4 linked regions of the Roseivirga sp. BDSF3-8 genome follow. The protein of the gene in region 1 binds, or shares a complex with, the protein of each later gene. Links are inferred from orthologs where the notes say so. Each region holds a gene or a part of one and is shown on either strand. Other genes may lie near its edges.

Region 1 (7,752 bases):
TCCGTCAACGGTTAGTTCTTCTGACCGGCTGATCCACCCGAGGGCGTTCCAGTTCATCCTCAGAATAAACGCAAAAAGAAAGGCAAAAAGCCCTACCGATATGAGCACACCCCAGACGCGGTTATGTACGGCGGTGGTGATGGGTTTACCCTGCACTTTATTGGTGAACATGACCCCGAAAATCATGAGCACGATAACGCCTCCTACATACACCATGATCTGGGTAACGGCAATGAAGTCAGCACCGGCGAGGACATAAAGCGCGGCCACGCCCAGAAAGGTGACTACCAATGAAAAGGCCGCATAGAGGATGTTTCTGGTAAGCAGTATGACCAGGGCTGAGGCTATAGTAAGCCCGGCAAACATATAAAAGAGCCACTCAATCATCGCTTTGCTTATCCTGGTTACTATCACTATCGGGCTTACGTGGTCTGATCACGGGCCTGGGCTTTTTCTTTTCTTCTCCGGACTGGTTGCCTTGGTCCTTATCCCCGGGAGGTTCTTCCTCCGGTGAGGGGGGGGTTATTTTTGGTTTAATGACAGGTCTTCCTGGTTTTTTTGTACTACCTGAGGGGCTGTCTTCGCCTGTACCTCCCTCCCCTATGGCCTTATCCTGTGAGGTGGCGGGCTTCACGTTGGGCTTAATAACAGGCCGTGCAGGTTTCTTCGTACTGCTTTCTTCAGGCTTTTCCGGTTTGCTCTCGTCACCTTTTTTATCCTGGGAGGCTGCGGGCTTTATTTTAGGCCTGATCACAGGGCGTTTGGCAGCAGGCTTTGGGTGGTCACTTTTCGGTGAGGCATCTCTCTCTTCATCTTCTGACGGCTTGCGTGGCTTCACGTTAGGTTTTACCACGGGGCGAGCCGGTTTGGAAGGTTCAGGCGCTCCTTCCCTACTCTCCTTTCCTTCTTCCGAAGCTGGTATTATCTTAGGCTTTATTACAGGCCGAGCCTTTTTATCGTCGGCACCCGCTTTGGGTGTGGTCTTAGGTTTTATTTTCGGCCTTACAACCGGGGGGGCTGATTGCTTTGGCTTACTGTCTTGGCTGTCTTTATTACTATCTTCTTCTGACGCTGCCGCTGGTTTGACCTTTGGTTTTATCTTCGGGCGAAAAGCGGGCTTAGGCTTTTCTTTCGCTTTATCTGCCGGCTGTCCGGTATCTTCCGCGGGGCTAGTGGCGGAGGGCTTTACTTTGGGGCGAAACTTAGGCTTTGGCTTGGGCTCACCTGGCTCTTCCTGTGCTTGGGTACCGGTGGCCTTAGGCTTTACCCTGGGCTTAAATGCCGGCTTACTGCCTTGCTCACGACCTTCCCGGGCGGGTTTTGCGGCCTCTGGCTTTACGCGTGCGGCAGGTTTAGCCGTACCAGAGGCGCTTCCGGCTTTGGCTGTTTTGGCCTTTTCTTTTTCCGCAAGAAAGTCAGCGAGCCGGGTATGGGCCACTTCTATTTCTTCCTGGCTCATTTTACCAAATGAATAGATATGGTCATCTACATCATACTCGGTAAAATCGTAGGCCTTGGTCATGGTGAGACACTCAGTGGGGCATACGGTGGTACAGAGGCCACAAAAGCAGCATTTGCCCATATCTATATCAAAGCGGGCGGCATGTATGCGCTTAACAGTACCGTCACTGGTCTTGCCGAGGTCACCTACTGCACGTATAGGATCTATCTCTATACAGTCTACGGGACATATTTTGGCGCACTTATCGCATACGATGCAGTCATCAATTTCATTGTGCAAGCGGTAGCGGCCGTTATCAGGTATGGGCAGGGATTCCTGTGGATATTGGGTAGTAAAGATACCGGTGGACTGCTCAAAGTAGTCTTCTTCCTCCACGCCTTTGGGGCTCCGGCTTTTCCTGGCCTGCAGGAGGTGCCTCCAGGAGAGTCTGAGCCCGCCGGTGAGGGTACTAATAGCCTCTCCAATGCTTTTCCAGTATCCGCTATTTGCTCCTTTCTTCTTCATATCAGATCATCCAAAGGCGCCAAACGCCGGCGGCTAATATAATTAAAATAGCAGCAGGGGTAAGGTATTTCCAGCAAAGTGACATAAGCTGGTCCACACGGAGGCGGGGATAAGTCCAGCGAATCCACATTTGAATAAGCACAGTGAGCAGGGCCTTACTGCACAGCCAGAAACCTCCCCAGGCTATGCCGGAAATGGTACCCGGGGTACCGGAGGTCCAGTAGGCGAGCTCGAGGCTCCCTATATTGGGGAGGGGGGTGTTCCAGCTTCCCCAAAAAAGAACGGCCCCGAGAAAGCTCACAAGGAGCATCATTCCATACTCACTGAGCATGACCATGGCCCATCGAAATCCGGAATATTCGGTATGAAATCCGCCTATCAGCTCTGATTCGGCCTCGGGAAGGTCAAATGGGGCCCGGTTACACTCGGCCAGGGAGGCGATGAAAAAGATGAGGGCGGCAATGAGGAGCAGGGGCATGCGCATGATGTTCCAGGTAAGTATACCGCCTACCTGGGATACATCGATGCCGGTGTGCCTGAGGCCGAATAGGTACTGAGTCTCTGATTGAGGCAGGCTATGGTACCATACGCTTTGCTGCCAGCTTATCTGCTGGAGGTCGAGGCTCTGGCATATCATGACGACGGCAAGCACGCTGAGTCCGAGGGGCACTTCATATGAGATGATCTGGGCCACGGAGCGCATGGCGCCGTAGAGGCTGAATTTGGAGTTACTACCCCATCCGGCCATAAGGATGCCCAGTACATCGAGGCTGACTATGGCGAGCAGGAAAAATACGCCTGTCTCTATGCCTGCGCCGCTCCACCCGGCGGCGAGAGGTATGACGCTGAACCCGCTAAACACGGCGGTGAAGATAAGGACGGGTGATAGCCTGAAGAGCTTTTTATCTGCTGCAGCTGGTACAATGTCTTCTTTCTGCAAAAGCTTGAGCAGGTCGGCAATGGTCTGCAGCAGCCCGTAGCGCCCGACTTCCATAGGCCCTACCCTATCCTGTATAAAGGCAGATACCTTACGCTCGGCGTAGATGGCCACTACGGCGTATAGCAACAGAAAGGGCAGAAAGAATAAAAAGGTCGTCAATAGCGTAAACCGGTTAGCTGTCGGCAGACAAAAATAAGGGCTTAGACGCTAACACCAAAGGTAAAGATCAGCCATTTCCTGCGCTGCCTGATCCGGCTGCTTCTACGGTGAGGGTGTACTCTTCGGTGGTATTGTTACCTGCATCGACAAAACCGCAGGTGAGGGTACCGCTTGGCATGGCATGTACCACCTTGAGGGTGAACTTGTAACGATCTTCTTCGGCAGGCTTTTGTTCCTGCAGCTCTATGCCATCGGGCAGGTTTATATAGGCTTCCCAGCTACCTTGCGGGGACTTGAGGGGGGCTCTTCCGGATATTACCTGAAACTGCTCTCCTATGCTGGCAGTGATTTTATCTGTTTGGGATATCTGGTAGGTTATCATCAATTACGTTTTTTTAATTCAAATCAATATAAAAAGTAGTTTGGGAAGGGTATTGTTTCGCTCTGCAGCGGGGTGATGGCTGCCATATAGTAGACGTGTGATCAACTATTCTTTGAATTTCCAGCTTTTAAGGCGAATTAACCTTCAAAACAGGAAACCTTATGTGGTCCGGTTGATTTTTATACTAGTCAGCCAGCTATCATAAAAATGAATCAGGAGGCAAGAAATTAATGAGCAAGTACATATGACACGGGCCGCTATCATCTTTATTATAAGCCTGGTAATGGTACTGCCCCTACTCTTGCTTTTCGGGGAGCCCTCTCTCAGCGACCAGTTATACCTTTGTATTCCGTTTTTACTCTTACTGGGAATACCTCACGGGGCCATAGATAATATCCTTTTCATTCGTAATAAACCGATCAGCCCTGCACTCTTTAACGCTGTCTACCTTGTCTTTGTGGGTATTAATATTGCCTTGTGGTTTATTTTTCCGGCTATTGCCTATATGGTCTTTCTTCTGATATCCGCCTATCACTTTGGTCAGTCTCAGTTTTCGCACTATCTGTCTCAGCAGATAGCGAAGCATAAATTACTCTACTTAAGCTGGGGGACATTGCTCATAAGCAGCCTTGTCCTTTTAAACTACTCTGAGGTAATGGGCATTGCCAGTAAGCATGCGGAGTTTTCTTTTCTACGGTCCCTGCACGGCTACCAGTTAATGGTATTTATGTGCCTGATAAGCGGGCTGGGTACTGTGTGTCTAATGGGGAGGCTCTGGCATATTAAGGTATTGTCGCGGGGTGCCTTTTTGAGGGAGTTGCTTCTGCTGGGAGTATTACTGGGTTGCTTTTACCTTACTCCTCTTTTGATAGGGTTTACTTTATACTTTGTGATCCTGCATTCTTTTAAAGTACTCCGTGAGGAATATGTCTTTTTAAAAGCTTCGGGGGAAGTATTCTCAATAAGACAGTTTATTAAGCTTGTGGCACCACTAACGCTGTTTTCCATAGGAGGGATCGGTTTACTATTCGGGCTTATCTACATGGGATGGTTGCCGATATCATACGGGTATTGCCTGCTCATTGCCATATCGTCTATTACGCTGCCTCATGTGTTTGTGATGAACAGGTTTTATGTCCGTTTTTTCAGGAAGAAGAACCAATATAAAGCGGTCTAGTCGGCGTAGGGCTGGTTCACTTTTCCTATAATGGTTATTCTGTCCCTCCATCTGTTTTACGCTGATAAAGCCGATATAAAAAACAAGAGGCTGTAGGAAGACCTCTTTTTCTACCAAACAATATTTTGAAAATTACCTCAATCACTCTGCATAGCGAAGTCGGACGTGACCCGGTTGGACGTGACCCGGTTGGACGTGACCCGGTTGAACGTGACCCGGTTGAACGTGACCCGGTTGGACGTGACCCGGTCGAACGTGACCCGGCCGAACGCGACCCGGCCGAACGCGGCCCGGCCGAACGCGGCCCGGCCGAACGCGGCCCGGTACAACCTCGCGGTAGTTATGAGGAATGCAAAATTATATTTTGAACAAAAAGAAAGAGGTTGCCTTTTGAGACAGCCTCTTTGTTATATGCTATTAATAAAATTAATTCTATAACTCCTGCTGTTCTATGGTATAGCCTTCTGCCTTGCTGAGTGACTGTGCGACTAAGCCGAGCAGTACGCCATATATCACTTTGGAAGATATATCGGCTATGGTGTAGGTGATTTCGCGGGCGACTACGCCGACTTCGTTAAACAAGCCTCCATTTATACCCAACAGATGAGGCATGAGGTAAGCGCCGGGATAGAGCATCCAGGATACCAGGAAGAGGACCCATATAGACCCTAGCAGTTTTTGTGCTTTGTCCGGAATGCCTTCTTTACCCTCTTTTATGACTCTGCGCATGAGTATGAGGATGTGAATAAAGAATACGGTGGATATGGCTCCCCAAATAGCAAAGGCTGTGAGGTTGGTCACTTCGTAATACTGGCCAATGTACCCGGTGACGATCATCATGACGCCGGAAAACCAGAATTGATTACGCACACTGCTAAAATTGCTACGGGTAAGGCTTACGACAAAGAGTATCTGAAAAAGCAGCATGGGTACATCGATGAGCCAGTTGAGGTAGCGGTACCCATTGTTAAACAGGTCACTGCCTTCCGCGAGAAAATACCTTCCTTTTTCTTTATCAAATGCAAAGGCATCTGTCCAGTTTTCGGTCTGTACATAAAGCAGTAAAAAAGCAGAGACCATTACGACTACCGATAGTATGGATGACATACGGTATTTCGGTGCGACATTTTTAATGGTAAGTACGAAGTACAAAAGGCCGGCGAGCATACAGGCGTAGCCAAGGGTAAGTACGTGTGAGGTGAGCTGGTAGGCCATTTCGGAAAAGCCCTGTTCAAGCCCTACGTAATTTTCAAAAGTTGCATTACCAAGTTCATTCATGGCGTGGGTATGGTTAAATATAAATAGCTGCTACAAGCAGGTCAGCTAATCATCAGGCTTATGACCCGGCCAGCAGCGTGACCAAAAATTATTTCACGATATAAATGCGGAAAGTGGCAGATTACCCCTGCGGGGTAATATTATTATTGTATTAAGGTGCACAATAGTGTGATGCAAAGTGTGTAAGGCTAACCCGGAGGAAATAGTAATGTTTAAATTAACTCCCTTGAAAATCAACCAACCGGACAAAGAGGCCATAATATGAATAGCCTGGAGGAGGGGAGGATAGGTTATCCCTTTAATCAAGCGTGGTGCTTTGATGGTGAAACGAGAAGCAATAGCTGTATCCAGGACAGATGCCAGGCTAAGGGTATTGAAGCAGACAGGACGCGCCCCAGTGTTAAAGGAAAAATTGATTAGATTAGGCGATAGGGGCTATCAACGCCGTCACTACTTATTTTATCCCCGGATTTGAAAATGACCGAACTAACCGCATGAAAAAGACCCTTCTGCTAAGCATACTATTTACCTTTGCCTACCTGACTCTTGCCGCTCAATCACAGCCTGCCGGGCTGGATTCAATACAGACTGAGAGACTTGCCAAAACCTGCGAGCTGTGGGGGCATCTTAACTACTTTCACCCTGACCTGGATGATGGATCTATCGACTGGGCTGGTGCATTTACAGATAATATCGGGCTGGTAAAGGATGCCAAGAACAGCCGGGAGTACGGCGAGGCTGTCCAACGGATGCTCAGCCGATTAAATGATCCTGCCACCCTAGTCGTCACCTCAGAAGCCAGAAGATACACGGGTGATTCTGTCAAATACCCGGTAGTTGAATTCGTAGAGGACAGTGTGCTGCTGTTCTCAATAAACGATTACAGTGACCTGGAGGACTATAATTATGTGATGACTCAACTAAAAAGGCTTACGGAAAGCATACCGCTGTCCAAGGGGGTTATTTTTGACATACGAAGTGCGGAAAATCCGGGAATGTTCAAAGGATACGTTCCCTGGTATTTCAATATGATAGAAAATTACTTTTCAAGCGAAGTAATCGAGATACCTGGCTTGCAGGCAAGATTTCATGATGGGTTCGCACCGGAATCAGGGGCTACTTCGGGCGGCTATGAATCGGGCTACTATATAACTAATCAAAAAACCATTACCCCGGCTCCTGAAGCGGTGGACAGGCCTATTGTTTTTATTGTTAACGAACATACGGATATGCCGCGGGTGGTGGCAGGCCTTTATCTGGGTGATAAAGCCCGCATAGTATCGACTTCGCCAATCACAGAGGCGGTATTTGCCGAAACCATAACCTTTGAACTGGATGACTCGCTAACGGTCTCTATCCGCACGAACGAGCTACTGACTGACCGTCCCATTAAAGAGCACGTGCTGTTACCGAAAGGAACCGAAAAGCAGCAGATGGTCGGTAGTGCCCTGTCCCTGATTAACCATACGCCTGAACAGGTAAATGTAGTAGGCGATGCCAAAGAAACTTCAAGGTTTGCTGCCGGTGATAACCAGGTGGAAGAGTCGTCAGGCGATTATCCTGACGAGGGGCACCGGCTGTTGGCGGCCGCTAAAATATGGACGGTTATCCATTACTTTTTTGCCTACCAGGACCTGATGACAAAAGACTGGGACAAGGTACTGAGGGAGTATATACCTCGTTTTGTTAGTGCATCGGATTCGCTGGGGTATCATATGGCTGTGGCGGCAATGTATACAAACATCGAGGACGGGCACGGCTTTGCAGGCAGCAAAACGCTTAATGCTTACCTGGGCCCTGCCGCCCCTCCTATCAAAGTACGGTATATAGAAGGGCAGCCTGTGATTGTG
Region 2 (7,553 bases), 530 kb from region 1 along the record:
TCTGCCCATTCCAGTTGCCTTAATCGTTGCGTTTTTGTCATGTGTATAGTTAAAAAAGTGAACCAGTCTCACTATTCTGAAAAATATGTTTTAAAATAGCCCTGCCGGAAGCTTTCAATAAAGTACACGACCATGAAAGACCAACAGACCCTGATACTAGATAGCAATAAGATCGAAAAGATTGTCAAGCGCATTGCTTTTCAGATATATGAGAATAACGCTGTAGAGACTGACCTGTTTATTGCCGGTATCTGGGACCGTGGGTATCACCTTGCCGAAATGATGGCCAGAGAGCTAACGGAGATAAGCCCGATAAAAACTCATCTGCTACGTATCGATATTGATAAGCAGGATCCGGTGTCTTCTGAAGTAAAAATGGATAAGCCTGTAACTACGGTGGAAAACCAGCGGGTAATTCTGGTAGATGACGTGTTGAACACCGGCCGAACGTTGTTTTACGCATTGGAGCCATTTATGAATATCAGCCTCCAAAAACTGGAGATTGCTGTCTTGGTAAACAGAAGCCATGCCTGCTTTGGCGTCTATCCGCAGTACACAGGTTATGAGCTTGCCACCACATTGGAAGAGCATATTCATGTGTCATTTGAAGAAGAACCAAAAGGTGTTTTCTTAAGATAAGTGGCATTAAAATACTGGTATAACCAAAGGGAACATTGATTTTTCAAAAATCCGGCTATATTACAATCAGTCTATAGGGGTATTTTTAGCCAAATGGAATATTGAATAATCCACTCATAATGGCTGGCAATTTGCCTGAAACCTCCCAAAGGGAAGCTGATTTGATCTTTACCTAAGGCTTCAATCCAGGGCCACTATTTAGCTAACAGACTGATAAACAATTTCTCACGAGAGGAAGACATAGCTCCAAATGCTCATGTTACATCTGTTTTTTTCGGAGGGAAAAAAGTGAAAAAATTGCTTGCCAGTCGAAGTAAATCGAATAATTTGGCATCCAGTTTATTGCTTTTTTTCCAGCAATAGTTTTCCTATTTTACATAAGGCCTACTAATTATCCTATAATGAACGTGAGTTCCCAAGCCGATCTGCAACTGGAGATAAAGCAGCTTAAACAGCAAATCAAAGAGCTGGAAGAACGAGAGGCTTCCCGGGCGGCCTACATTCACGTAATTGAAAACGACCTTCAAAAATACCAGCTCGCTGCTAATGGAGCTAATGACGGCCTATGGGACTGGGATATAGTCAGTAACGAGGTTTTCGTGTCCGAGCCGTGGAAAAAAATGCTTGGCTATACGGAGCGGGAAATTGACAGTAGCATCCTGGCCTGGGAGACCCTGCTCCATCCCGACGACCGTGAACGGGCCATCAAAGCCTTTTACGATTACCTTGAAAATCGAATTGACCATTACTCCCTGGAATTCCGGCTGCGCCATAAGGACGGCACATACCGGTGGATAGCCAGCCGGGGCACTGCGTTGCGTGACCGCAATGGCATAGCTTACCGAATAAGCGGATCCCATACGGATATTACCGATCGTAAACGAGCCGAAGAGGTAATCCAGAACAGTATAAACAAGTACAGGAATCTTTTTCAAAACAGCCTGGTAGGCATGTTCAGAACAGCAGCTGACACAGGCGAGATACTGGAAGCTAATGCCAAAGCGCTGGAGCTGTTCAATGCCAGTGAGGGCGACAAGCTTTACACCACCAACTTTTATACGAGCGAGACGCAGCGGCTGGAGATGATGGAAAAACTCCTCAGCCACGGAAAAGTGGAAAATGAGGAAATGCTCCTGAAGCGCAATGACGGAACCACTTTTTGGGTAAACTACAGTAGTGTGTACTACCCCAAAGAAAACCGCATAGAGGCTGTCCTGAAAGATATTACTGACACCAAGCAGAACTTTGAAGAGCTGCAGAAGGTAAACTTTGAGCTGGATAACTTCGTGTACCATGCCTCGCATGATTTGCGCTCTCCCCTGCGGTCTATCCTTGGTCTTATCCACCTGCTGCGTAGCGAAACCGATCCATCGGGCAGGGAAAAGATCATCGAAATGATCGAAGGTAGTATTCACCGTCTGGACAGCCTTGTGGTTGATCTGCTTAGTATTTCAAGAAATAACCGGGTCAATGACCCTAAAGTCAGCATTAATTTCCTAACGGAGATCAACAATACGCTAACCAGCTTCTATACGGCGGAAGAAGGTCCCATGCCTGAAATTCTTACCAGGGTTTATCAACCATATGAATTCAGAAGTGACCTTACCCGCATAAGGATTGTGATGAACAATATCATATCCAATGCGATTAAATACCGCTCCCGAGAAAAGGACTATACCTATGTGGAAATAGTGGTGAAGGTGGAAAAGGAAAAAGTCACCATCACGGTTAGTGACAATGGAGAGGGTATTTCTGAAGAAAAGCTGGAGAATATCTTTGAGATGTTCTATCGCGCCTCAGAGAGTAGCGAGGGCAGCGGGCTGGGCCTGTATATCGTCAAAAATGTCATTGACAAAATGAAAGGTGACATTAAAGTAGAGAGCAAGGTTTCCGAGGGGACCCGTTTTACAGTGGTTTTGCCCGCCTATTCAGAAGAGGACGAAGAGACCAACGCATAGTTTAGCTGCATTTTTCCCTGTTTTTATCATTTTTTTGTAGATTGAGCCGTTTTTAAGCACAACGTTACTGTCATGTCTGTACACCGGCCCGATATCAAAAAGATCACTACCCATCAGCTTCAGGAAATGAAGAACCGTGGGGAGAAGATCTCCATGCTTACTGCCTACGATTATTCGATGGCGCGCCTGCTGGACGCGGCAGGAATAGATGTTTTACTGGTGGGGGATTCGGCCAGTAACGTCATGGCAGGAAACGAGACTACACTTCCTATCACTCTTGACCATATGATCTACCATGCCACTTCTGTGGTAAAAGCTGTAGACCGTGCCCTGGTGATTGTGGACATACCATTCGGCTCCTACCAGGGTAACAGTAGTGAGGCACTGCGCTCGGCCATTCGTATAATGAAGGAGAGTGGGGCACACGGGGTAAAAATGGAGGGTGGCTCGGAAATAAAAGAGAGTATCACCCGGATACTTAGCGCCGGCGTACCTGTGATGGGGCACCTGGGCCTGACCCCTCAGAGCATTTATAAATTTGGCACCTATACTGTACGTGCCCGAGAGGAGGAGGAAGCTGCTAAACTGATACATGACGCGAAGCTTCTGGAAGAGTGCGGGTGTTTTGGCCTCGTGCTGGAAAAAATACCCTCAGGGTTGGCCAAGCGCGTAGCGAGTGAGGTAAATATTCCCGTTATCGGCATTGGTGCCGGCCCGCATGTAGATGGTCAGGTGCTGGTAGTGCATGATATGCTGGGCATCACCCAGGAATTTAAGCCACGTTTTTTGAGAAGGTACGCAGACCTTCACAAAACCATAACCGAGGCTGTTAGTCATTACATAGAGGATGTCAAAAGCCACGACTTCCCAAAGGATACAGAAAGTTATAAATAAGTGAGAAGAGTACCGCCCTTTTGCAGGTGGCGGCTATACGTTACTCAATAAGCAAACCGAACAGAATGAGTGAGCAAAAAATTACCATCAAAGATGGTACCCTGCAGGTACCTGACAACCCCGTAATCCCTTTTATCGAAGGTGACGGTACAGGTGTTGATATTTGGCCTGCTGCCAAAAATGTAATCGATAGTGCAGTAGAAAAAGCCTATAATGGCAAAAAGAAAATAGAGTGGAAGGAACTGTATGCTGGTGAAAAAAGCTACAATCGCAGTGGCGAGTGGCTTCCTGAAGACACTCTGGCTGCTTTCCGTGAGTACCTGGTAGGTATAAAAGGCCCCCTTACCACCCCTGTGGGCGGCGGCATTCGTTCACTGAATGTGGCACTGCGCCAGGAACTGGACCTGTATGCCTGTGTGCGTCCTGTAAGATGGTTTAAAGGCACACCCAGCCCTGTAAAAGACCCCGGCGCGACAGACATGGTAATCTTCCGTGAAAACACTGAAGACATCTATGCAGGAATCGAGTTTCAACAAGGAACTGAAGACGAGAAGAAGTTTGCTTCTCTGCTGAAAGAGAACTTTGCCGACCGTTACAAGAAAGTTCGCTTTCCTGATACAGCAGGCTATGGCATAAAGCCCGTTTCAAAAGAAGGAACCGGTCGCCTGGTGAAATCGGCTATCGACTATGCTTTCACCACTAAGCGCGACAGCGTTACCCTTGTGCACAAGGGTAACATCATGAAATTTACCGAAGGTGCTTTCCGTGACTGGGGCTATGAAGTAGCTAAAGAGCAGTATGGCGCTAAGGACTACGAAGGAGGCCCCTGGCAGGTGATAGAGAAAGACGGCCACAAGATCATAATTAAAGATGTGATCGCGGATGCTTTCCTGCAGCAGATACTTCTTCGCCCTGCTGAATACAGTGTAATTGCTACACTTAACCTGAATGGCGACTATGTTTCTGATGCACTGGCTGCCATTGTCGGTGGTATCGGTATCGCACCCGGGGCTAACATCAACTACAATACAGGTAACGCAATATTTGAGGCTACTCATGGTACAGCTCCTAAGTATGCAGGCCAGGACAAGGTTAACCCCGGCTCTGTAATCCTGTCAGGTGCTATGATGCTTGGCTACCTGGGCTGGAATGAGGCCGAAGACCTTATCTACAAAGGACTGGAGGCAGCCATCGCCAGCAAGCGTGTGACATATGATTTCGAGCGACTTATGGACGATGCCACACTACTTAAGTGTAGCGAATTTGGCCAGGAAGTAGTGAATAACATGTAATTACGGATAATATCGTAAGGAAAAGGCCACCTGACCCGGTGGCCTTTTCTATTTCAGGGGCCAAATTGAAATAGAATTAGTGTATAACGGTAGAGGCAAAGACTAGCAAATACCCCCCAGGTGCATGACTTTAATTACTATGGCCACGTTAATATCCCTTAGCCATGTTGAGCCCTCCGGTCACAAACACTCTTACCAGTGCCGCCAAACAAATGGCCACTTTAACATCAAGCTAATTCATGATATTGTACAAATATACATATAGGCGAACCCTATGGCCATCGTGTTTTTAACGATATCCGGAATTCTCTCAAACCACTTTACAATCGGGGTGTTTTGGGGGTAATGAAAAGTTATTTACCCTTGTTTCCTCTCAATATTGTCGTCTTTCCAGGTGAGGCGGTAAACCTGCATATCTTTGAACCAAGGTATAAGCAGCTTATTAATGAATGTAATGAAAACCAGGAGCCATTTGGCATTCCTTTGTATCAGGACAGTAAAATCAGCTACGGCACGGAAGTGACTCTTAATGCCATAGAAAAAGTATACCCGGACGGCCGAATGGATGTAAAGACTAAAGGCAACAGGGTCTTACACGTACTGTCTTTTGATAATCCTGCAGAAGGCAAGCTCTATGCCGGAGGCGAAGTAGAATTTGTAGAAACTGACATGGAAGCCTCCCCGGAAACAACACAGGAAATGATCAGGCTTGCTAAAGAGCTTTACCAAAACCTGAATGTGGTACAGGAAGTAAGCATATCAGATGACGTGAACAGTTTTGACCTTGGTCATAAAATAGGTTTGTCTGTAGAACAGGAATTCGCCCTGCTCCAAATAGAAAAAGAAGAAATACGCCAGCTATTTATTATAGCTCATCTCAAAAAGGCCATTCCCATGCTGATGGATATTGAACGGACCAAAGAGCGCATTAGAATGAATGGTCACTTTCGCACCTTTGACCCGCTGGATTTTTAGGATTTTTCTTTTTGCCTTTCACCCGCTACTTTTGAGTAGGAAATGGAAAATCAGATATCCGCATTCGGCGAGGTCCTTCTATTTATAGTAGGTGCCATTATTTTCGTGGCAGGCGGCCTCGTTACGGCCTGGCTGGTGCGCCCTCACCGGCCTAATGAAGAAAAGCTTACCACCTACGAGTGTGGGGAAGATCCTGTTGGCTCCGCATGGGGCCGGTTCAATGTCAGGTTTTACGTTATTGCCCTCGTTTTTATTCTCTTTGATGTAGAGATCGTGTTTCTTTTTCCCTGGTCGGTAGTATTTGGCCAAAAGGAACTCATAAGCGAGACCAACGGCCTTTGGGGATGGTTTTCATTAGTTGAAATGTTCCTCTTTATCGGTATCCTCCTGCTTGGTCTGGCTTATGTATGGGCTAATGGCTTTCTTGACTGGGTAAAGCCTGCCGTAAAGCAAACCTCACATGACTCACCGGTACCTGCCGAGCTTTACGACAACCTGAATAAGCAGTACGAAGCAGAAAAAATTAAGGAAGATGGGCCTACTGGATAAGGAATTTAATAGCGGCGGCGTAGTGGTAAGCCGGGTGGACGACCTTATCAACTGGGCTCGCCTGAGCAGTCTGTGGCCTATGGGCTTCGGTATCGCATGCTGCGCCATCGAGATGATGAGCAGCTATGCCAGTGGCTATGACCTGGACCGCTTTGGCGTGATCCCCCGCCCTTCGCCCAGGCAGTCAGATGTCATGATAGTGGCAGGTACGGTTACATTTAAAATGGCCGATCGTATCCGGAGGCTATATGAACAGATGGCAGAGCCACGCTATGTGATCTCCATGGGCTCATGCTCTAACTGCGGAGGTCCTTACTGGCAACATGGCTACCATGTGGTAAAAGGAGTGGACCGTATCATTCCGGTAGATGTTTATGTGCCAGGGTGCCCGCCGCGGCCGGAAAGCCTGATAGGAGGCATACTGAAACTGCAGGAAAAAATACGCACGGAAACCCTGATGGCTCCCGCTGCCGCAGAGGCTATTCTGGCTAAGAAAAGGGAAGCTCAGGCAAGCAGCAAGACAGCAGAGTAAAGTACACAACCAGCCATAAAGGCAAGAAAGTTACTACGCCGCTCTTCGGGCAGCTCTTCTTTAAGGGTGTTTAATATCACGCCTCCTGATACAACGCCAAATACAGCCCCTATACCCAATGGGGGGAGGTTAACCCACTGCCCCGCAACCCAGCCTGCTATTATGGATAAGGTTAGTATATACCTGCCAACTCTTCTATACCGTTTTTGATAATGATCATGCAGCCCAAAATCATTTATTACAAAATGAAAGGCCATTGCCAGCAGATAAAAGATTAGCTGTTTAAGGGTATGCTCATTCCGGTGCACAAGTAAGTAGCCTATAAGCGCATTATACAGAGAAAAACTAACAAGATGGATGTAAAATACGCGGCCTGACACCTCTCGTTGATCATCCTGACGTGCAGATACTTTACTCAACTTTGCCGCACGCTCCAATCCGTAAAAGATGGTAAGGCCAGCCAGACTCAGGAGGTAGAGGTGGTGCTGGAGGAAGCCTTTGCCTTCATAGTGAAGCTGCCACTCTTCTAACTCCGGCATCACGTGGATAAATACATAAGCCACTGAAATACCCCCGCCAAATGAAAGCCACTTGCTACGGGGAATCATGGATATGAACCTTAGCTTTCCAGCAAATAAATGTACCAGTGCCAGCACAATTGCTCCGGAGAAGGTAAGCCAAAACTCTCTTTCCATGGCTTGCTAACCGCTCACT
Region 3 (7,760 bases), 540 kb from region 1 along the record:
CGTAAAAGATGGTAAGGCCAGCCAGACTCAGGAGGTAGAGGTGGTGCTGGAGGAAGCCTTTGCCTTCATAGTGAAGCTGCCACTCTTCTAACTCCGGCATCACGTGGATAAATACATAAGCCACTGAAATACCCCCGCCAAATGAAAGCCACTTGCTACGGGGAATCATGGATATGAACCTTAGCTTTCCAGCAAATAAATGTACCAGTGCCAGCACAATTGCTCCGGAGAAGGTAAGCCAAAACTCTCTTTCCATGGCTTGCTAACCGCTCACTCTTACTTTTAGTTAGCTTGAATTGAGATTATTCCGGCTTCAGAAGCGCATTCATGCCGCACTCCGTTTATTTGCTGGCCTGCATTCCTTATTTTTGATCATGCAATTCGACAACATTTGTGAGCTCCTGAAGCGGGAAGCAGGCCAGGAAGCCATTACGGCCACCGACACTACTTCAACACCGCCCACCATCACGATACCTCCTGCGCTGCTACTATCAGCAGCAGACTGCCTCTACCGCCATCCGGACACTTATTTCGATTTCCTGAGCTGCCTGACTGCCCTGGATAATGGGCCCTCCGCAGGTACAATGGAAGTGATCTACCATTTGTATTCCATACCATTCGATCATTCCGTAGCTCTGCGTGTAGAGGTACCCAGACCAGCCGCGCCCGGGGAGTTACCTGCCGTACCTTCAGTAAGTCATCTGTGGAAATCAGCCCTGTGGCATGAGAGGGAGGCTTTTGACCTGGTAGGTATTCACTTTGAAGGGCATCCTGACCTAAGGCGTATCCTGCTACCCTCAGACTGGGAAGGTCATCCGCTGCGCAAAGATTATGATGAGCAGGAATATTATCATGGCATTGAAGTTAAATACTGATGGCAAACCCGATCCAGTACACCTACGACAAAAGGCATCTGAATAACTCGGAGCCTAATAAGTTTACAGAGGGGCATTTACAGGATGGTGAAATGCTCATCAACATCGGGCCACAGCACCCCAGTACGCACGGCGTACTACGGCTGGAGGTGATCACTGACGGTGAGATCATTACTGAAGTAGTGCCTCATCTGGGCTACCTGCACCGGTGTTTTGAAAAGCATGCAGAAAACATGCCCTATAATCAGACCATCCCATTTGTAGACAGGATGGACTACCTGGCAGCCATGAATAGCGAACACGCTTTTGCCATGGGGGTGGAACAAATGCTGGGTATTGCAGATAAAATTCCGGCGCGCGTAGAGTATATCCGTGTGCTGGTTTCAGAACTGAATCGCCTGGCCTCACACTTTGTGGCCATTGGTACTTATGGCCTCGACATCGGCGCCTTTACCCCCTTCCTGTGGCTGATGCGCGACCGGGAACATATTCTCCGCCTACTGGAGTGGACATGCGGAGCACGGATGCTCTATAATTACATCTGGGTAGGAGGCTTGTTTTATGACCTCCCCGTGGGCTTTGAAGAGCGCACGCGGGAATTTTGCCAGTATCTTTTGCCTAAGATGGCAGAAATGGAAAAACTGGTAATTGAGAATAAGATATTCGTCGAGCGTACTGCTAATGTGGGGGTGCTTTCCCGGGACCTAGCTATCAATTACGGAGTTTCCGGCCCTATGCTGCGGGCCAGTGGCCTTCGCTACGACCTCCGAAGGGTGGATAAGTACTCTGTATACCCCGAACTGGACTTTGACATACCGGTGGGGGAAGGAGCCATGGGTACTTTAGGTGACTGCTGGGACCGTACCTGGGTAAGGGTAAGAGAGTGCCATGAGTCTATCCGTATCATCAGGCAGTGCCTGGACCGGCTGCAGGGGGACCTGAAACGCACGAGGGACTTTGACCCGAGGGCACTGGTACCAAAAAAGATCAGGCCTAAAAAGCAAGACCTCTATGTAAGGGCTGAAAACCCTAAAGGTGAGCTGGGCTTTTACTTCAGGGCAGATGGCAAATCTGATATCCCCCTTCGCTGTAAGGCCCGCAGCCCCTGCTTTGTTAACTTGAGCGTACTTTCGGAAATAAGCCGCGGCTCAATGGTGGCCGACCTCATAGCCATTGTGGGCTCCCTGGACATGGTACTGGGTGAAGTAGATCGCTAAGACGCAACTTTTCAGCCTGCCTCAGCTTATAATAGAAGGATAAACCACTAGCACTTTTATACATGAAAATACTGACTGCGGCACAAATACGGAAGCTGGATGAATATACGATAGCCAATGAACCCATCAGCAGTACAAACCTGATGGAGAGGGCAGCGGCAAGGTTTACAGACCGCTTTACCCTGAGTTATGGTCCGGACAGCAAAGTGGCTGTACTTTGCGGGCCCGGAAATAACGGCGGAGACGGGCTTTGCATTGCGCGCATGCTTACCAGGCTTGGGTACCAGGTCACTTCCTATGCTGTGCGCACCAGCGATAAAGGCTCTGAGGACTTTAGCATAAACCTGCGCCGGCTGGAGGATATATCTCCTGTAAAGGAAATTCGGGACGAAGATCATCTGCCGGACCTGTCGGCTTTCGATGTACTCATTGATGGTCTCTTTGGTTCAGGCCTTTCCCGGCCGGTAGAAGGGCTTTTTGCCTTAGTGGTAGAGCGTATGAATAGCAGTCCCTCCCCTACCGTCAGTATTGATATACCTTCAGGCCTGTACAGTGACGAGCCCTCGCCTGACGGTGCCATAGTCAGGGCCAGTCAGACATTTACCTTTCAGGTGCCAAAGCTCGCCTTTATGCTTCCTGAAAACGGCCCTTATACAGGCCACTGGGAAGTAGTAGAAATAGGTCTCCATCCCGAGGCCCTGGCCAAGGCGGAGACTGACAAGGTGCTAATCACCCGGGCTGAGATAAAAAGCTTCCTGCAACCCAGAGGTACATTCAGTCATAAAGGTAACTACGGTAAGGCATGCATTATAGCAGGCAGTAAAGGTACTATGGGTGCGGCTGTACTCAGCGGACTGGCCTGTCTGCGCAGCGGGATAGGCCTGCTCACTTTACATATTCCCTGCTGTGGTTATGATATTATCCAGACCAGCCTGCCGGAGGCAATGGCTAGTTGTGATATTTCTTCGGATCACTTCAGCTGTCTTCCCGATCTGGAACCTTATACGGTCATAGGTGCCGGGCCCGGCATCGGCACTTCCTCTGCCGCCTGCAAAGCGCTCCGTGAGTTACTCACCAATGTAAACGTGCCGATGGTATTAGATGCAGATGCCTTAAATATACTCAGTGAAAACAGGGAGCTATTAGAGCTACTGCCGGAAAACACTATCCTTACTCCCCATCCTAAAGAGTTTGAGCGATTAGCCGGAAAAACTGAGAATGGCTTCGAGCAACTGGAACGTCAAAAGGAGTTTTCTAAAAAACACAAGGTCATCGTAGTGCGAAAAGGAGCCCATACAGCAGTGAGTATTCCGGACGGCAGGGTTTTCTTTAACAATTCAGGAAACCCTGGCATGGCCACAGGTGGATCTGGAGATGCTCTCACAGGCATTATTACCGCTGCGCTGGGTACATACGAACCCTGGCAGGCAGCTATTCTGGGAGTACATCTTCATGGCCTGGCAGCAGACCTGGCTCTGAAAGAACAAAGCCAGGAATCTCTTCTGCCAACCGATATGATTGACCATATTGGCAGTGCCTATAAAGTCCTGTGGTCCTGATGAAAATACTACGCTCGCTTTTCCGCTTCGTACTGTTTGCCCTGTTATGTTTTGTACTGCACAGCCTGTGGCAGGTCATTATCTACAGGTATATTCCGCCACTTTACACCTGGCATATGGTCGGCGTATGGATAGAGCAGGGTTCGGTGGAATATGCATGGTTACCAATGGACGACATTTCGCCCTGGATGGGAGTGGCTGTAATAGCCGCTGAGGATCAGAAGTTTCCTGAGCATAATGGATTTGACATAGAGGCCATAAAGGAGGAGATAGAGAAGCGCCGCAAGGGACAAGGAAGCCGCGGGGCAAGCACCATCTCACAGCAAGTATCAAAAAACTTATTCCTCTGGCATGGAAAAAACTTTTTCAGGAAAGGGTTAGAAGCATATTATACTGTCTTAATTGAAATGCTTTGGCCTAAAGAACGTATCTTAGAGGTCTATTTAAACATCGCCCAAATGGGGCCTGATGTTTTCGGAGTTAAAAAAGCATCCGAACAATACTTTAAAAGGGAGGCGCAAGATATTAGCATTCAGCAAGCTGCCTTGCTTGCGGCAGTGCTGCCAAATCCCGTCAGGTTCTCTGCAGCACAACCTTCATCCTATATTAACCGTAGAAAAAATTGGATCGTGCAGCAGTCATATCAGATCGGAGGGAAAAAAATTCTGCAGAATTTATGAAATCCGGTTCGGTTTTTGCTCCTAAATAAACAGGATAATATTAAACGACCATGCGTATCGAGAAAATACTACTTTCGCTTACATTCGGGTTTGTACTCCTCTTCGCAGGCACATCTGTATCCCATGCGCAGGAAGTTTTTCCCCAACCCGAAGCTCCCTATTCGCAGGTGAAGGAAACACGTGGTGTCATGCTGTACCCCAATCCTACTGAAGATTTTCTGAAGGTCTCTTTGGAAGATTTGGATTTGCAGGACCCTACCTTTGAGGTATATAGCATTATTGGTAACAATCTACAGTTAGATTATGAGCTTAATCCTAATGGTACGTACAGCATAGATGTAAGAGGTATCAGGCCCGGATACTACATTTTGATTGTACGGGATCGCGGATCGCTTTTCAAACAAGCCATGCGATTCAGAAAACAGGAAATGTAACACTGTATTTAAGAATATTAACATAAGGCTACTCTTTACAGGGTAGCCTTTTTCAATTTACCGGGGTCTGCTTCAAGTAAGAAACCCCCATATAGCCCCGGCAGATTCCGAAGAAAGTAAATTGACATTGTACTTCTCTCTCCTTTCTGAAAAGACTTACACCAATGCAACTCGTGTGTAATCCCTCCCCTGCACGACTTTCATCATATCTTCATATATAATCTTTCTTAGTAAACCTAAACACCCAATCCCTTTGTGCTAATTGCACTTTTTTGAATGAAATTCTTACACACATCCATATAAAGGAGTTCCTATATCGATTTTCCCACTAAACCCTCTTTATATTTAAGCATTAGAAAGATATCATTATTTGTATTTTTCAAATGAAAAGTATTACCTGACTTGAGCCAGGCGATACTGAACCTAAAAAAAGCGGAAGAAATATGCCTCTACAAGCAATATCCGGGACGCTGGGTCAGGAACGGGCCCGGCACCTGCTCCGGCGTCTTACCTATGGCCTCCGGCCTGGCCAGGTAGAAGCCTTCGCTTCACTGCAGATCGGTGACGCCCTCTCACGCCTGATGGACGGGCTGCAGGAACCTGCACATCCACGGTTACCTGAGGATCCGGAGGGGGGCATGCCGTCTGAATACGAGTGGGTAACTATAACGCGTGCAGATACTGAAAGGGACCACGTGCTAAGAAGCGCTCTCTTACGCTGGTGGACAGGACAAATGTACCGGGACGATACTGCCCTTGAAAAACTGGCTTTTTTTCTTCACACCATTCATACCACAAAATCTGAAACCGGAGGCAGCAGCCGGGACCTGTACTGGCAGAACGCTCTTTTTCGTCGCTACCTGATTAATGACCTGACTAATACGAGCACTGAGTTTAACCGCTACACTCATCTTATAGCTAAGGTGATAGTGGATAACAGCATGCTGCACTTTCTGGATGGCAGACTGAATGTGAGAGGCCGACCGAACGAGAACTTTGCCCGTGAAATGTTCGAATTATTTACCATAGGGAAAGGGCCTGTACGGGGAGCCGGTGATTATACAACCTATACTGAGGCTGATATCCGGGAGGCGGCCAGGGTGCTGACGGGCTGGACAAGTGTGAACTGGGGCACACCGGAAGCTTTTGAGCCTGATGTAGCTACCGGCCTTCCTACAGGCAAAGCCCGGATAAATGAGGACTCAGGTAACGCTACCAATCACGATAATGAGGAAAAAATCTTTTCCGCCTCATTTAATCATACCATCATCACACCTATGGCTGATCCACCCACCGCGGAAAGCATGGAGGATGAAATTCGCCAACTGGTGGAGATGATTTATAACCAGGAGGCAGCGGCCCGCTATTTTATCAGGCGACTGTACAGGTTTTTTGTGTACTGGGATGTAACCGAGGAAACCGAACAGACGGTTATTGGGCCGCTCGCGCAAACTTTTATGTCGGGTGGGTATCGTCTACGACCTGTTCTTGATGAGCTCTTTTCCAGCGAACATTTCTTTCAGGCAGCCCCTGGCCAGGGGGATGATAAATTCGGCGCCCTTATCAAATCTCCCCTGGAGTTAACTCTGGGCACATTACGGTATTTTGATGTCGAAATACCGGAAATAAATACAGTCGAACATAATGAGGTAATGGGCACCGTAATAGGGGAAATGGAGGACATGGGACTGCACCTGATGAACCCTTATGATGTGGCAGGCTATGAGGCTTACCATCAGGCTCCCGGTTATAACCGCAACTGGATCACGACGAATACACTGGCAGAGCGCTACGCATTTATCCATAGGCTACTTTCCGGACAGATGCCGCTAGTGATAGACCTGCTGGCCTGGGCAGATGACCCCGGAAGCGGAATCACCGATACCATGGCTACTACAGCAGTGGACATAAACGGGCGTAACTATGCCCTACAATTAGTAGAACATCTGGCAGGGCAATTATTGCCTTTTTCCGATCGGGACACAGCCATCACCGCTGAACGCTACACTTACTTTGGTGAATATCACCTGGGCGGCCTGGAGTGGGAAAACTGGGTTTTTAATTGGCAAAACCGTAACGGAGGCAATATGGACATCATGACGGACGCTACGGAGCGACTGAAAAACCTGTTTAATGCACTGATGCAATCACCTGAATATCAGCTATTCTAGGCAGAACTTAACCATTCCGCAATATGAAGAGAAGGAGTTTTTTACGAAATATCTCGATAGCTGCAGGAGGTACACTGCTGCTGAATGGCATTCCCCTTAAAGCCTTGAGTGGCACTCCCAAGCTAGCGCATACAGCCCGGCTCAGTGGCAATGGCCGCGCCCTGGTATTGCTGCAGCTACATGGAGGAAATGATGGGCTTAATACCTTCATCCCGCTGAATCAATATAGCGAATACTATAACATGCGGCCTAATCTGGCCATACCAGACTCAGGCAATCGAGGCTATATTCCGCTGGACAGCACGCTGCCAGACGAGAAGCAATTGGGACTGCACCCTGATATGGTGGCGCTAAAGGAGCTTTATGATGAAGGCAGGGTAGCCATATTGCAGAATGTGGGGTATGAAAATGTAAATGGCTCACACTTCAAAAGCCGTGATATTTGGTTTGGAGGCGGGGGCTTTGATGACCCCGTAACCGGCGGATGGATAGGCCGCTATCTGGAACTGGAGCATGCAAAGAACCAGGGGCTGGATTGGCCTACCGACTTTCCGCATGATGGCATGCCTGACCCACTAGGACTGGAATTTGCCAATGAGGTATCACTGGGCTTCCATACGGATGACACCGTACCTGCTGGACTGAGCATCCCTAATCCAGCCACCTTCCTGAACCTGGTACAGGAGCTTCCCGGCTATAACGAAGAGTTGATGTCCGATCCCAGGGGCTTTCCCGCTGATGGGATTCGGGATACATTATACGGCCGTGAACTGGAGTGGATACTTAATATTGAAAAAGACACGGATAAGTACGCAGAAAGGCTT
Region 4 (2,817 bases), 530 kb from region 1 along the record:
GGAGCCATTTGGCATTCCTTTGTATCAGGACAGTAAAATCAGCTACGGCACGGAAGTGACTCTTAATGCCATAGAAAAAGTATACCCGGACGGCCGAATGGATGTAAAGACTAAAGGCAACAGGGTCTTACACGTACTGTCTTTTGATAATCCTGCAGAAGGCAAGCTCTATGCCGGAGGCGAAGTAGAATTTGTAGAAACTGACATGGAAGCCTCCCCGGAAACAACACAGGAAATGATCAGGCTTGCTAAAGAGCTTTACCAAAACCTGAATGTGGTACAGGAAGTAAGCATATCAGATGACGTGAACAGTTTTGACCTTGGTCATAAAATAGGTTTGTCTGTAGAACAGGAATTCGCCCTGCTCCAAATAGAAAAAGAAGAAATACGCCAGCTATTTATTATAGCTCATCTCAAAAAGGCCATTCCCATGCTGATGGATATTGAACGGACCAAAGAGCGCATTAGAATGAATGGTCACTTTCGCACCTTTGACCCGCTGGATTTTTAGGATTTTTCTTTTTGCCTTTCACCCGCTACTTTTGAGTAGGAAATGGAAAATCAGATATCCGCATTCGGCGAGGTCCTTCTATTTATAGTAGGTGCCATTATTTTCGTGGCAGGCGGCCTCGTTACGGCCTGGCTGGTGCGCCCTCACCGGCCTAATGAAGAAAAGCTTACCACCTACGAGTGTGGGGAAGATCCTGTTGGCTCCGCATGGGGCCGGTTCAATGTCAGGTTTTACGTTATTGCCCTCGTTTTTATTCTCTTTGATGTAGAGATCGTGTTTCTTTTTCCCTGGTCGGTAGTATTTGGCCAAAAGGAACTCATAAGCGAGACCAACGGCCTTTGGGGATGGTTTTCATTAGTTGAAATGTTCCTCTTTATCGGTATCCTCCTGCTTGGTCTGGCTTATGTATGGGCTAATGGCTTTCTTGACTGGGTAAAGCCTGCCGTAAAGCAAACCTCACATGACTCACCGGTACCTGCCGAGCTTTACGACAACCTGAATAAGCAGTACGAAGCAGAAAAAATTAAGGAAGATGGGCCTACTGGATAAGGAATTTAATAGCGGCGGCGTAGTGGTAAGCCGGGTGGACGACCTTATCAACTGGGCTCGCCTGAGCAGTCTGTGGCCTATGGGCTTCGGTATCGCATGCTGCGCCATCGAGATGATGAGCAGCTATGCCAGTGGCTATGACCTGGACCGCTTTGGCGTGATCCCCCGCCCTTCGCCCAGGCAGTCAGATGTCATGATAGTGGCAGGTACGGTTACATTTAAAATGGCCGATCGTATCCGGAGGCTATATGAACAGATGGCAGAGCCACGCTATGTGATCTCCATGGGCTCATGCTCTAACTGCGGAGGTCCTTACTGGCAACATGGCTACCATGTGGTAAAAGGAGTGGACCGTATCATTCCGGTAGATGTTTATGTGCCAGGGTGCCCGCCGCGGCCGGAAAGCCTGATAGGAGGCATACTGAAACTGCAGGAAAAAATACGCACGGAAACCCTGATGGCTCCCGCTGCCGCAGAGGCTATTCTGGCTAAGAAAAGGGAAGCTCAGGCAAGCAGCAAGACAGCAGAGTAAAGTACACAACCAGCCATAAAGGCAAGAAAGTTACTACGCCGCTCTTCGGGCAGCTCTTCTTTAAGGGTGTTTAATATCACGCCTCCTGATACAACGCCAAATACAGCCCCTATACCCAATGGGGGGAGGTTAACCCACTGCCCCGCAACCCAGCCTGCTATTATGGATAAGGTTAGTATATACCTGCCAACTCTTCTATACCGTTTTTGATAATGATCATGCAGCCCAAAATCATTTATTACAAAATGAAAGGCCATTGCCAGCAGATAAAAGATTAGCTGTTTAAGGGTATGCTCATTCCGGTGCACAAGTAAGTAGCCTATAAGCGCATTATACAGAGAAAAACTAACAAGATGGATGTAAAATACGCGGCCTGACACCTCTCGTTGATCATCCTGACGTGCAGATACTTTACTCAACTTTGCCGCACGCTCCAATCCGTAAAAGATGGTAAGGCCAGCCAGACTCAGGAGGTAGAGGTGGTGCTGGAGGAAGCCTTTGCCTTCATAGTGAAGCTGCCACTCTTCTAACTCCGGCATCACGTGGATAAATACATAAGCCACTGAAATACCCCCGCCAAATGAAAGCCACTTGCTACGGGGAATCATGGATATGAACCTTAGCTTTCCAGCAAATAAATGTACCAGTGCCAGCACAATTGCTCCGGAGAAGGTAAGCCAAAACTCTCTTTCCATGGCTTGCTAACCGCTCACTCTTACTTTTAGTTAGCTTGAATTGAGATTATTCCGGCTTCAGAAGCGCATTCATGCCGCACTCCGTTTATTTGCTGGCCTGCATTCCTTATTTTTGATCATGCAATTCGACAACATTTGTGAGCTCCTGAAGCGGGAAGCAGGCCAGGAAGCCATTACGGCCACCGACACTACTTCAACACCGCCCACCATCACGATACCTCCTGCGCTGCTACTATCAGCAGCAGACTGCCTCTACCGCCATCCGGACACTTATTTCGATTTCCTGAGCTGCCTGACTGCCCTGGATAATGGGCCCTCCGCAGGTACAATGGAAGTGATCTACCATTTGTATTCCATACCATTCGATCATTCCGTAGCTCTGCGTGTAGAGGTACCCAGACCAGCCGCGCCCGGGGAGTTACCTGCCGTACCTTCAGTAAGTCATCTGTGGAAATCAGCCCTGTGGCATGAGAGGGAGGCTTTTGACCTGGTAGGTATTCACTTTGAAGGGCATCCTGACCTAAGGCGTA

What was found.
Region 2: the proteins of AB9P05_RS03720 (region 1) and AB9P05_RS05860 are in contact, whole or in part, in a cryo-EM structure (PDB 6KHJ), measured with the Thermosynechococcus vestitus proteins. The link is inferred for Roseivirga sp. BDSF3-8 from one-to-one orthologs. Residues at the interface, in WP_126985484.1 of Thermosynechococcus vestitus: Gln8, Lys26, Trp29, Leu30, Pro33, Met34, Met37, Leu38, Leu83, Ile84, Phe85, Lys86, Glu87, Asp88, Val89, Leu90, Pro91, Ala92, Thr100, Ala104, Val107, Ile108, Phe111, Leu112, Tyr114, Ile115, Ile125, Ser126, Leu128, Phe133; in WP_126986108.1 of Thermosynechococcus vestitus: Gly6, Tyr7, Glu8, Tyr9, Phe10, Gly12, Phe13, Leu14, Ile16, Cys17, Ser18, Pro21, Ala24, Leu25, Ala27, Ser28, Leu31, Arg32, Pro33, Ser35, Arg40, Leu41, Thr42, Thr43, Tyr44, Glu45, Ile51, Gly53, Ala54, Trp55.
Region 3: the proteins of AB9P05_RS03720 (region 1) and AB9P05_RS05880 are in contact, whole or in part, in a cryo-EM structure (PDB 6ZJN), measured with the Thermus thermophilus proteins. The link is inferred for Roseivirga sp. BDSF3-8 from one-to-one orthologs. Residues at the interface, in WP_096411122.1 of Thermus thermophilus: Ala224, Glu225, Gln226, Glu227, Ala295, Trp297, Phe298, Arg299; in WP_223903221.1 of Thermus thermophilus: Pro35, Ser36, Asp139, Gly141, Ala142.
Region 4: the proteins of AB9P05_RS03720 (region 1) and nuoB are in contact, whole or in part, in a crystal structure (PDB 6Y11), measured with the Thermus thermophilus proteins. The link is inferred for Roseivirga sp. BDSF3-8 from one-to-one orthologs. Residues at the interface, in WP_096411122.1 of Thermus thermophilus: Arg36, Val44, Arg45, Met46, Gly47, Pro48, Asn49, Arg50, Val51, Leu57, Gln58, Ala61, Asp62, Ile64, Lys65, Ile67, Phe68, Lys69, Glu70, Ile72, Val74, Glu223, Ala224, Glu225, His233, Thr234, Glu235, Tyr236, Ser237, Trp241; in WP_096411117.1 of Thermus thermophilus: Arg16, Glu17, Gly18, Leu24, Leu27, Val28, Trp30, Gly31, Arg32, Asn34, Ser35, Trp37, Thr54, Asp55, Ala56, Asp59, Ala61, Arg62, Phe63, Gly64, Glu66, Val67, Phe68, Arg69, Ala70, Ser71, Arg73, Gln74, Ala75, Asp76.

What each region holds. Positions count from the first base shown.
Region 1 is NZ_JBGNFV010000001.1:934,970-942,721, forward strand. The notes cover bases 1,017-3,991. They hold AB9P05_RS03720 (NADH-quinone oxidoreductase subunit H), read right to left. Parts: upstream 3,066-3,991; coding sequence 1,968-3,065; downstream 1,017-1,967. Other genes in these bases: AB9P05_RS03715 (4Fe-4S dicluster domain-containing protein), read right to left, coding at 1,017-1,966; AB9P05_RS03725 (hypothetical protein), read right to left, coding at 3,133-3,447; AB9P05_RS03730 (Brp/Blh family beta-carotene 15,15'-dioxygenase), read left to right, coding at 3,692-3,991. Outside these bases: AB9P05_RS03710 (NADH-quinone oxidoreductase subunit J), read right to left, coding at 1-387; more of AB9P05_RS03715, read right to left, coding at 380-1,016; more of AB9P05_RS03730, read left to right, coding at 3,992-4,624; AB9P05_RS03735 (hypothetical protein), read right to left, coding at 4,762-4,953; AB9P05_RS03740 (bacteriorhodopsin), read right to left, coding at 5,057-5,902; AB9P05_RS03745 (S41 family peptidase), read left to right, coding at 6,397-7,752. UniProt on the Escherichia coli protein: NDH-1 shuttles electrons from NADH, via FMN and iron-sulfur (Fe-S) centers, to quinones in the respiratory chain. The immediate electron acceptor for the enzyme in this species is believed to be ubiquinone.
Region 2 is NZ_JBGNFV010000001.1:1,464,084-1,471,636, forward strand. Bases 4,778-7,553 are described here. They hold AB9P05_RS05860 (NADH-quinone oxidoreductase subunit A), read left to right. Parts: upstream 4,778-5,800; coding sequence 5,801-6,307; downstream 6,308-7,553. Other genes in these bases: icd (NADP-dependent isocitrate dehydrogenase), read left to right, coding at 4,778-4,783; AB9P05_RS05855 (LON peptidase substrate-binding domain-containing protein), read left to right, coding at 5,129-5,758; nuoB (NADH-quinone oxidoreductase subunit NuoB), read left to right, coding at 6,291-6,839; AB9P05_RS05870 (hypothetical protein), read right to left, coding at 6,812-7,534. Outside these bases: AB9P05_RS05830 (DUF4112 domain-containing protein), read right to left, coding at 1-41; AB9P05_RS05835 (phosphoribosyltransferase family protein), read left to right, coding at 133-639; AB9P05_RS05840 (ATP-binding protein), read left to right, coding at 1,041-2,597; panB (3-methyl-2-oxobutanoate hydroxymethyltransferase), read left to right, coding at 2,670-3,491; more of icd, read left to right, coding at 3,557-4,777. UniProt on the Escherichia coli protein: NDH-1 shuttles electrons from NADH, via FMN and iron-sulfur (Fe-S) centers, to quinones in the respiratory chain. The immediate electron acceptor for the enzyme in this species is believed to be ubiquinone.
Region 3 is NZ_JBGNFV010000001.1:1,471,362-1,479,121, forward strand. Bases 1-2,983 are described here. They hold AB9P05_RS05880 (NADH-quinone oxidoreductase subunit D), read left to right. Parts: upstream 1-874; coding sequence 875-2,092; downstream 2,093-2,983. Other genes in these bases: AB9P05_RS05870 (hypothetical protein), read right to left, coding at 1-256; AB9P05_RS05875 (NADH-quinone oxidoreductase subunit C), read left to right, coding at 375-875; AB9P05_RS05885 (NAD(P)H-hydrate dehydratase), read left to right, coding at 2,155-2,983. In the rest of the region: more of AB9P05_RS05885, read left to right, coding at 2,984-3,651; mtgA (monofunctional biosynthetic peptidoglycan transglycosylase), read left to right, coding at 3,651-4,331; AB9P05_RS05895 (T9SS type A sorting domain-containing protein), read left to right, coding at 4,382-4,765; AB9P05_RS05900 (DUF1800 family protein), read left to right, coding at 5,209-6,936; AB9P05_RS05905 (DUF1501 domain-containing protein), read left to right, coding at 6,960-7,760.
Region 4 is NZ_JBGNFV010000001.1:1,469,331-1,472,147, forward strand. It holds nuoB (NADH-quinone oxidoreductase subunit NuoB), read left to right. Parts: upstream 1-1,043; coding sequence 1,044-1,592; downstream 1,593-2,817. Other genes in the region: AB9P05_RS05855 (LON peptidase substrate-binding domain-containing protein), read left to right, coding at 1-511; AB9P05_RS05860 (NADH-quinone oxidoreductase subunit A), read left to right, coding at 554-1,060; AB9P05_RS05870 (hypothetical protein), read right to left, coding at 1,565-2,287; AB9P05_RS05875 (NADH-quinone oxidoreductase subunit C), read left to right, coding at 2,406-2,817. UniProt on the Escherichia coli protein: NDH-1 shuttles electrons from NADH, via FMN and iron-sulfur (Fe-S) centers, to quinones in the respiratory chain. The immediate electron acceptor for the enzyme in this species is ubiquinone.